DNA from 4 places in the Oceanobacillus sp. FSL K6-0251 genome. Region 4 is predicted to be linked to each of the others. Evidence: riboswitches for the same ligand, from Rfam matches in the RefSeq annotation. Region 4 holds a riboswitch; each other region holds the start of a gene.
What was found. Region 4 has a riboswitch for thiamine pyrophosphate ahead of MKY45_RS15525 (lipoate--protein ligase family protein). Riboswitches for the same ligand answer to the same signal wherever they lie in the genome.
Positions count from the first base shown of each region.

Region 1: it holds a riboswitch for thiamine pyrophosphate, as region 4 does, so the genes downstream of both, tenA (thiaminase II) here and MKY45_RS15525 (lipoate--protein ligase family protein) in region 4, are expected to answer to the same signal.
Region 2: it holds a riboswitch for thiamine pyrophosphate, as region 4 does, so the genes downstream of both, thiW (energy coupling factor transporter S component ThiW) here and MKY45_RS15525 (lipoate--protein ligase family protein) in region 4, are expected to answer to the same signal.
Region 3: it holds a riboswitch for thiamine pyrophosphate, as region 4 does, so the genes downstream of both, thiT (energy-coupled thiamine transporter ThiT) here and MKY45_RS15525 (lipoate--protein ligase family protein) in region 4, are expected to answer to the same signal.

Region 1 is NZ_JBBORS010000001.1:2,378,746-2,380,947, forward strand. It holds gene MKY45_RS11985 (NAD(P)-dependent alcohol dehydrogenase) at 1-624, shown strand, start outside; TPP riboswitch at 775-877, shown strand; gene tenA (thiaminase II) at 969-1,655, shown strand; gene MKY45_RS11995 (uridine kinase family protein) at 1,956-2,202, shown strand, end outside.
Region 2 is NZ_JBBORS010000001.1:902,898-905,099, forward strand. It holds gene thiD (bifunctional hydroxymethylpyrimidine kinase/phosphomethylpyrimidine kinase) at 1-429, opposite strand, end outside; gene thiW (energy coupling factor transporter S component ThiW) at 463-927, opposite strand; TPP riboswitch at 1,062-1,175, opposite strand; gene MKY45_RS04540 (LytTR family transcriptional regulator DNA-binding domain-containing protein) at 1,289-2,202, shown strand, end outside.
Region 3 is NZ_JBBORS010000001.1:2,700,792-2,702,993, forward strand. It holds gene MKY45_RS13580 (response regulator transcription factor) at 1-88, opposite strand, end outside; gene thiT (energy-coupled thiamine transporter ThiT) at 352-918, opposite strand; TPP riboswitch at 1,061-1,165, opposite strand; gene MKY45_RS13590 (M3 family oligoendopeptidase) at 1,230-2,202, opposite strand, start outside.
Region 4 is NZ_JBBORS010000001.1:3,099,905-3,102,106, forward strand. It holds gene MKY45_RS15525 (lipoate--protein ligase family protein) at 1-810, opposite strand, end outside; TPP riboswitch at 1,005-1,107, opposite strand; gene ileS (isoleucine--tRNA ligase) at 1,239-2,202, opposite strand, start outside.

The DNA.
Region 1 (2,202 bases), 720 kb from region 4:
GATCAAATGAGCTATGAAGAAGGGGCTTTAATTGAACCGCTTTCTGTTGGCATTCATGCGATGCAGCGCGGAAAAGTTCATCCCAATGATAAAATGCTGATAACCGGTTTAGGACCTATTGGGCTGTTAGCGATCAAGGCAGCGAAAATATTCGGAGTGAACGAAATCTATTGCTCGGATGTGGTACCATATCGCAGAGAATTAGCGAAGAAATTTGGCGCGACAAAGGTATTTGATCCAACACAAGATAATATTCATGAGGAGATAGAAAAGGCAACAGCTGGCAGTGGTTTGGATATCGCCGTTGAAACTTCAGGTAATGGCCGGGCGGTTCAGGATGCACTGACGATTACGAAACGCGGAGGAAGGATTGTATTAGTTGGATTACCTGCATCCTCAGAAATACCTGTAGATATTACCCATATCGTCGATTCAGAATACGACATTCACGGTGTTTTTCGCTATGCAAACAGTTATCCGACAGCAATACAGGCAATTGGCAGTCAGGACCTTGGTCTCGAGGATGTAATTACCCATAAGTATCGTTTAGATAATATCAAAGAGGCTGTAGAAACCGCCGTAAATCAGAAGGATACTAGCATTAAGATAATGATTTATCCATGATAACGAGTGAAACACACTAGTTTTTTAAGCTTCTTGGAAACCTATTTTTTTAATAGATTTGATTATTTCTTTGCTGATTTTCTTATAAACAAAAAAGACTTGACTTAACAATTTGTTCTGCTACCATAATAGACAATCGAATACATTTCAATTTTCTGCTAGGGGCGCCGTAACGGCTGAGATAAATGTATATTTAGCACCCTTAGAACCTGATCTGGTTAAGGCCAGCGGAGGGAAGTAGAATAAGCAGACAACCATGCGCTATTTTTTCGTGTGTATGTTTTTGTATGCAGATGCTTCCTTCTACGAGTCTTTAGAAAAAAGATTAAAGGAGGATTTTTTTTATGAAATTTACGGATGAATTACGTGCTGCAACGAAGGAAAGCTGGGAGCAAAGTTTACATCACCCATTTGTGCAAGGAATCGTGAAAGGAGATTTGCCGCTAGAAACATTTAAGTATTATATTTTACAAGATATTTACTATTTAAAACATTACGGTAAGATCCACGCGATTGCAGCATCCCAGGCCGAAGATTTTAAGCTGACTGCTCTTTTAGCTGATAAAGCGCGCTTTACAGCAGAGGCTGAACTGACCGTGCATAATGAGCACGCTGAGATTTTAAATATTACACAAGCAGATTTAGATAACTTCAAACCAGCGCCAACTGCGTATGCCTATACTTCGCATTTGTATCGAGCAAGCCTGTCTGGAAATCTAGCACATACTGTGGCTGCCATACTGCCATGCTATTGGTTATATGCGGACATCGGAAAAGTGAATGAAAATGCCACTCCAGAGCCGGAAATTTATCGTAACTGGATTAAAATGTATGCGAGTGACTGGTTTCAAGATTCAACTACCGAAATGATTAATTTACTAAACACTTTAGTTGAAGATATGAATGATAAGGAAAAAGAGAAGGTAAAAGAACAATTTATTATCGCAAAAGAATACGAACTCCATTTCTGGGAAATGTCCTACAATCTTGAAGGCTGGCTTTCAGAAAGTAAAAAAGTGAACAGTCGTTAAGAAGAAACAGAACGGCTTCCAATTTCTTAATGGGTTCGGTTTATTCGTTCCATGTTAAAGAACTCTCATTTATCTGAGGGTTCTTTTTTTGGACTGGAAGGGAAAAGTATTTATTATACCAACTACGCAATTTTGTTAAAAACACGATGCAGCTAATTTACTTGTGATACAATTTTCGTAATGGCAAGAAGCAAACAAGCCGAAAGCCGGAAATTTAGTTTAATAAGCATTTATTCCAAAGAAATGAATACTTGTAGATAGTGAATTTAATCTTGTGTCTGACACGGAGAAGGGATAATCGTGAAAAACACTCAAGTAACAAGAAAAGCTTCCGAGCAAATCGTATCCGCTATAAATGGATACCTGAAAGGACGAATCAGCCCCTTAGTGGTGGCTTTGGACGGGGGGAGCGGTGCAGGAAAATCTACGCTGGCTGCTGAGGTTGCTTCACACGTAGGAGCAACTGTTATTCAGTGTGATGCGTTTTTCGACGCGACGATTACAGACGAGAAATGGAATACTTCTACATCGGAATGGAAATGTCCCA
Region 2 (2,202 bases), 2.2 Mb from region 4:
TGCCTCCGGAATATTCGGTGTTGCAACCGTTGTTAATGGAAGAAGGTATTGCCGTAAAAAGCTGCGGCCCTCTTCATCAATCAATGAGTCCCCGCTGGTAGCCACCATCACTGGGTCCATGACATAAGGTGCATCAACCTTCTCCAATTTTTTTACGATTAATTCCATCATCTGCTTACTTGCAATCATTCCTGTTTTCACAGCATGGATGGGCATATCTTCTATCACTGCATCCAGCTGGTCCTCAATCATGGAAAGAGGCATATGCTCTACAGAGCGGACCCCTGTCGTATTTTGAGCTACAACGGAAGTGATCACGGACATGCCATAGGTTTTTAACTCCTGAAATGTTTTTAAATCTGCTTGAATACCGGCGCCACCGCTAGGGTCTGTACCGGCAATAGTTAATGCACAACGAACCTGACTCATAATAAAAATCCTCCTTGGATAGAATAAAGTAAATTATTTTGTTAAAGAAAACTGCTGTGCCGGGAGACGGCTGACTAACAGCCAGCCAATCAATGCACCAGAGACACTGCTTACAACAAATGCCGGGATAAAGGCAAATGCTCCCGCAGAGCTTCCCATAAGCAGATTGGCTATCGGAACTGCAAAGAAAGAGCCGATAATTCCGGTGCCAATAATTTCTCCAAGAGCTGCCATTGGATATTTCTGCGTTTTCTTATACAATACCCCAGCAGCAAAAGCTCCAATCATTGCTCCAGGAAAAGCAACCAAGGTTCCCAGTCCTAAAAGGTTTCGGAGCAGGCTAATCATCAATGCGACAATAACTGCCGGACCCGGCCCGAGCATAATCCCGGCAATAACATTGATAGCGTGTTGAACAGGATAGGCTCTGGCAACTCCGGCAGGAAACCAGAGCAATTGTGATCCAATCGTTCCGATAGCAACAAGTACAGCCATCATTGTTAACAGGCGTGTGCGATTTTTCAATCCAATCATCTCCTTCTAATTTAAGGGAAATGAAAAGGTAACTACTTTGTAAAAATAAAAAATCAGGCTTTATCGAGAAGCCTGATTTGGTATACTGAGAGTAATCATATGTTGATTGACTACTTCCCTACGCTGGTATTAGCCAGATCAGGTTTGTAAGAGTCGGAAAGTAAGCATGCTTCCCTCTCAGCCCGCGATGTTGGGCTCCCCTAGTAGTTGCTTTTCATTATTATCTTTGAGTCTACTGTATCAAAGATTCAACGGTTTGTCATGAAATAATCATTAGACTGCAAGCTCATATAAAGGATGTTATCAATAGAAAGAGGAATGAAACATGTTAAGCATAAACGGAATGGAATATCGTCAGGGAGACCAGACCTTATTTCCGAAAATAGATATAGAAGTAAAACCTGGAGAAATAAAGGCAATTCAATCCACTGTTAATATACGTGCGGTGTTGCTGCAGATGATTATCGGAAAAGAAAATGTGCGGAATGGATCGATTCAAATCAAGCAACAGACATTACAGGAGGATAAGCAGAAATACGTTTCTTCTTTAGGGATTTGCTGGTATGAAGAGGGCATTTATGAAAGATTGAAGGTACAGGAATATTTGAAATTTATCGGCTCTTTATATCAAAGCAAGACTTCCATAAAGGAAGTACTATTGCAAATCCAACTGGAGGAAAAAGCGAAATGGAAGATGCATCAGCTCAATCGTTCTGAAAAGCGTCGTGTTCAGTTTGGCAGAATATTAATGCAGGAGGCGGAAGTGGTTATCTTCGAAGAGCCTGAGGTCAATGTAGATTTAGAAACGAAACGGGTCCTCCATCAATTTGTCGAATTGCTGCAGAAACAGCAAAAAGCGGTATTGATTTTAACGACAAGTACGGAGAGTGCTGTGACCATTTCGGATACGGTCTATCGTCTAAATGAGCAAGGGATACAGCAAATGGACGTGGAAACAGAGGAGAAAGAACGTTTAACCTCCACAGAAACAAATGTTAAAGAAACAGCAGAAGAAGCGGTTCAAATAAAGCAAACTTTCCAGTTAAATAAAATCTCCGCAAAAGTAGAGGATAAGATTATTTTATTTGATCCGCAGGAGATTGATTACATCGAAAGTCAGGAAGGACAATCCTATCTGTATACTCGCGGAGAGGGGTTTCCTACAGGTTTTACCTTAAAAGAATTGGAACAGCGCTTGTCTCATCAAGGATTCTTTCGCTGTCACCGTTCTTATATTGT
Region 3 (2,202 bases), 400 kb from region 4:
CTGTTGTGAATCCGGCATTTTCCATATTATATTTTAATAAAGTAACAATCGATTGCTCGTCATCCACAATTAGAATCTGTTTTCCCACTTAGAAAATCCCCCTTATTCATATATACGTTCTCTTAGACAAAAATTCCTTCTTTTAAAGCTCCCTTTTTTTGTTAAATGAAGATGTGAGAATGTATCTTTATATATTTTATTTTCTTTATTCTACCATTATTCACGTTCAACGCCTATTCCATAAGTAAATGTTAATAAAACTTAACAAAACTATCCAAATAAAAATAATGGTTTAAGAAAAACCTGAAGCAAGATGTGCTACAGGTTTTTGTGTGAGGGAGTTTTCTTTTGTTATACTTTTCCAACTAATGTTCTCGGCTGTTTATAAAACAGGAGGAACACAATAACAAGACTTAAAATAAAGGATGGAACCATATAGGATGAATTATATATTAATGAATAAAGCCACGCCGGCTGTCCTTCGACGGCTGAACCAAAGAAAACCATTCCGGCAATATAATGACAAATAAAACGAGCAGCTGATCCCAGAAATACACCTACGGATATATAGACAAAGGATTTCTTTACCCGCTTGTTTTTCATGCTTTCGATAACCTGCTTCGAAAACACTCCGGCAAGCCCTACTACCGTAAAAGCTAATCCATACTCAATGATTCCCTGTACGGGATGCAGGATATAAGCTGTACCAGTTGCCACCTGTAATATTCCCCAAAGGAAACCGGACAACAAACCTCCTTTCAGACCCCAGCGAAAGGCTACAATGAAGACAGGAATCATTGCAAAAGAAACGGAGCCTCCTTGCGGCCAAAGCTTAAATCCTAACGGTAAAATGTCCAGCAGTAATGCAAGTGCCGTAAAAATAGCTACTTCTACTAAAAATAATGTTTTATTCTTCAATCGTCTCTCCCCCATTTACATCGAACAATCTTTTTTTAGACAACAAAAAAGCAATGCCAAGGGAGTCTTCTTGATGGCGGTATTCTTTAAAAATACATTTTAAGAGAATACCTTAAACTCCACTCACACATTGCTTTTATATCCATCAAAAAGTCCACAATCCCTACGCCAGCGCTAACTGACAGGTTCAAAGGGTCAGAACATAGAAAATGTCCACTCTCAGCCAAAGGCTCCCCTTGCAGGCTTTTTATATTCACTTTTTTGTATAGGCTTAGTATAAATCACTTTCTAAAAAACCGCAATAGCCCCTGTTATTTTTCAACTTTCTTCGCTAATTCCAAAAATTCCTGCACATCCTGTTTACATATTTCGATGGTATTTTCCCAAAACTCAGGCTTGGACAAATCTACTTGCAAATGCTTTTCAGCAAGCTCTTCTACGGTCATTCTGCCGGTATCCCTTAATAAAGCAGTATATTTTGCTTCAAAATCTCCTTTATAATCCTTTGCATAAGCATAAATTCCCTGGCTGAATAAATAACCAAATGTATACGGGAAGTTATAAAATGGCACACCAGTAATATGAAAATGCAGCTTGGAAGCCCAGAAATGCGGATCATATTCGGACAGACTTCCGCAGTAAGCTTCCTTCTGTGCTTCCACCATAAGTTCATTTAACCGTTCCGTACTGACCATACCTTGCTTCCGTTCTTCATAGAATTGTTTCTCGAATAAAAAGCGTGCATGGATGTTCATGAAGAAAGCCACACTGCGCGATACTTTATCCTCTAACAACGTTAATTTTTCTTCATCTGTCGCCGCCATTTTCACCGATGCATCCGCTACAATCATTTCTGCAAAGGTCGAAGCAGTTTCCGCAACATTCATTGCATAGCCTTGATTCAAACCGTTCATATCGTTCATCACATACTGGTGATAGCCATGTCCCAACTCATGAGCCAGGGTAGCTATATTAGAAGGTGTTCCAGAGTACGTCATAAAAATACGAGTTTGTTCACTGAGCGGAAAGCTTGTACAGAAGCCCCCCGGACGTTTTCCTGCACGATCTTCCGCTTCAATCCAGCGTTTTTCAAACGCCATTTGTGCGAAATCCGCCATTTGGGGACTGAAGCCGCGGAATTGCTCTACAATAAAAGCAGCTCCTTCATCATAACTTTTCTTTTCCATTTTTGATTGAATCGGAGCATTCACATCGAAAATGCTTAATTTATCCAAATTTAACAGAGAAGCCTTTTGATGTAAGTAGTCTGCAAATAGGGATTTA
Region 4 (2,202 bases):
GATATTCCACGCTTCCGTTTCATACTTTGATTGTGCTAATTGCTCTACTTCATCCCACTCAGCCTTGGTTAATTGCAGAGGATGAAATTCTAAACCTAAACCTTCCTTGAACCCTTCTTTGAATGCATCCGTCAGCATATCATACCGATGCTCTCGATTCGTTAATTGATTAATCGTCACCGCTTTTTTAGAAAATGCTGCCCGGCTTCGTTCTCTTATTTTTTCGGAAGAGAATACAAATAAATCAAAAAGCATGTTTGTATTCATGCTCATAGGAATAGACCCATGCTGCATCAATACACCTTTTTTCCTTGTCTGTGCGTTTCCAGAAAGCTTTTTACCGTCAACAACCATTTCATAGAACGCAGGTTTTTCGAAGCATATTGCTGTCCTTCCTCTGGCACTTTCTCTGTCCAGTGTTGCATATTCTGCAGGAATCCCTAAATTGCGATATCCTTCAAATATTCCTTCTGCCAGTACATGGTAGGCCTCTTGTACAGATACAGGAATATCTGGATCACTCTCTGTAATAACCAGACTATACGTTAATTCATCGTCATGAAGCACAGCACTGCCGCCGGTCAAACGACGGACGAACTGACACTGATGGCGCTCCACTGCTTCCAGATCAATTTTCTTATCGACTTTTTGAAAGTAGCCAATCGATAAACTGGGCTTTTCCCAGCCATAGAAACGTAATGTCGGCGGAATTTTACCTTCTTGATGCCAATTGATCAAGCACTCATCAAAAGCCATGTTCCATGCAGCACCACGGAATCCTGTATCGATAAACGCCCACTGTTTCTTCAATTTCGTCACCTCCAATGAACAAATTACTTGTTGCAGGAGCTGCTCCCTGTTATGCCAAGCTTCTTAGCGGCCCTTCCTGATCATTAAGCTTAAAAGATATAAGCGAAATGGGGAATATATTCAATAAAAAAAGAGCCCATTCCATAGAATGCAGCCTTTGATAGATTTATTGATAAATGGATAAATTATCTAATTCCTTATCGACTGCACATTCCCCACGCTAGGATTATCTAGTTCGGGTGCCAAGGGTCAATACAGAATGTCTTTCTCAGCTTAACAGCTCCCCCAGTGCATAATACTTATTCAGTTTACAAATTAAGTCTACTGGTAATTTTTATAATTGTAAAGAAAAATACAATAATTAGCATTTACAATTTGCAGATATGTAAAAACAGGAGCCAGCTTTTGAGAAAGCTGGCTCCTGTTTTTTAATTCTCATAATTTTCTTTGACAACACTGGCACATCTAGCACATAGTGTTGGATGATCTTTGTCTTCGCCTACTGTTTCTGAAACAACCCAGCAGCGTTCACACGTTTCTCCAGGATGTTTTTCAACAGCAACCTCAACATAATCATATGCTTTGCCTGTTCCTTTTTCATCTGCGATAACTGCTTCTGAAACAATAAAGTATTGATGCAGATGCGAAATGTTTTCAAGCACCTGCTTCGTTTCTTCATCAAGCGGCACGATTGTAATTTTAGCTTCCAATGATTTCCCGATAACCTTTTCGCTTCTTGCTTCTTCGAGTGCTTTCAGAACATCATCTCTTACTTCCATAAAGTGATCCCATTTTCCGACAATGTCTTTTGCACCTGCAACCTCCCGCGGCTCAGGAATATCTGTTAAGTGAACCGTTTCTTCCTCCACTCCAGGAATGTATTCCCAAACTTCTTCCGTTGTATGCGGAATAATTGGAGCAAGCAATTTCACAAGTGTTGTTAAAATTTCATAGTAGCCTGTTTGAAGACTGCGGCGGCGCGGGTGGTCTGCAGCTTCAATATACAGGATATCCTTCGCAAAATCTAAATAGAAGGAGCTTAAATCAACAGCACAGAAATTATGGACTTGGCTGATTACTGGTGCAAATTCAAAGTGCTCATAATTATCACGTGCATTATTTAAGATCTGCTGCAGACGATAAAGCATATAACGGTCTACTTCCTGCAATTCTTCATCCTTCACGCGATCTTTGCTAGGATCAAAATCAGCAAGGTTCGCCAGTAAGAAACGGAAGGTATTCCGGATTTTACGATAGCTTTCTGAAGTCTGTTTTAAAATAGCATCCGAGATACGCACATCTGCCTGATAATCCACGCTGGAAACCCACAGACGCAAAATATCAGCACCTAATTGTTTTTGTACTTTGGACGGATCAACCGTATTTCCTAAT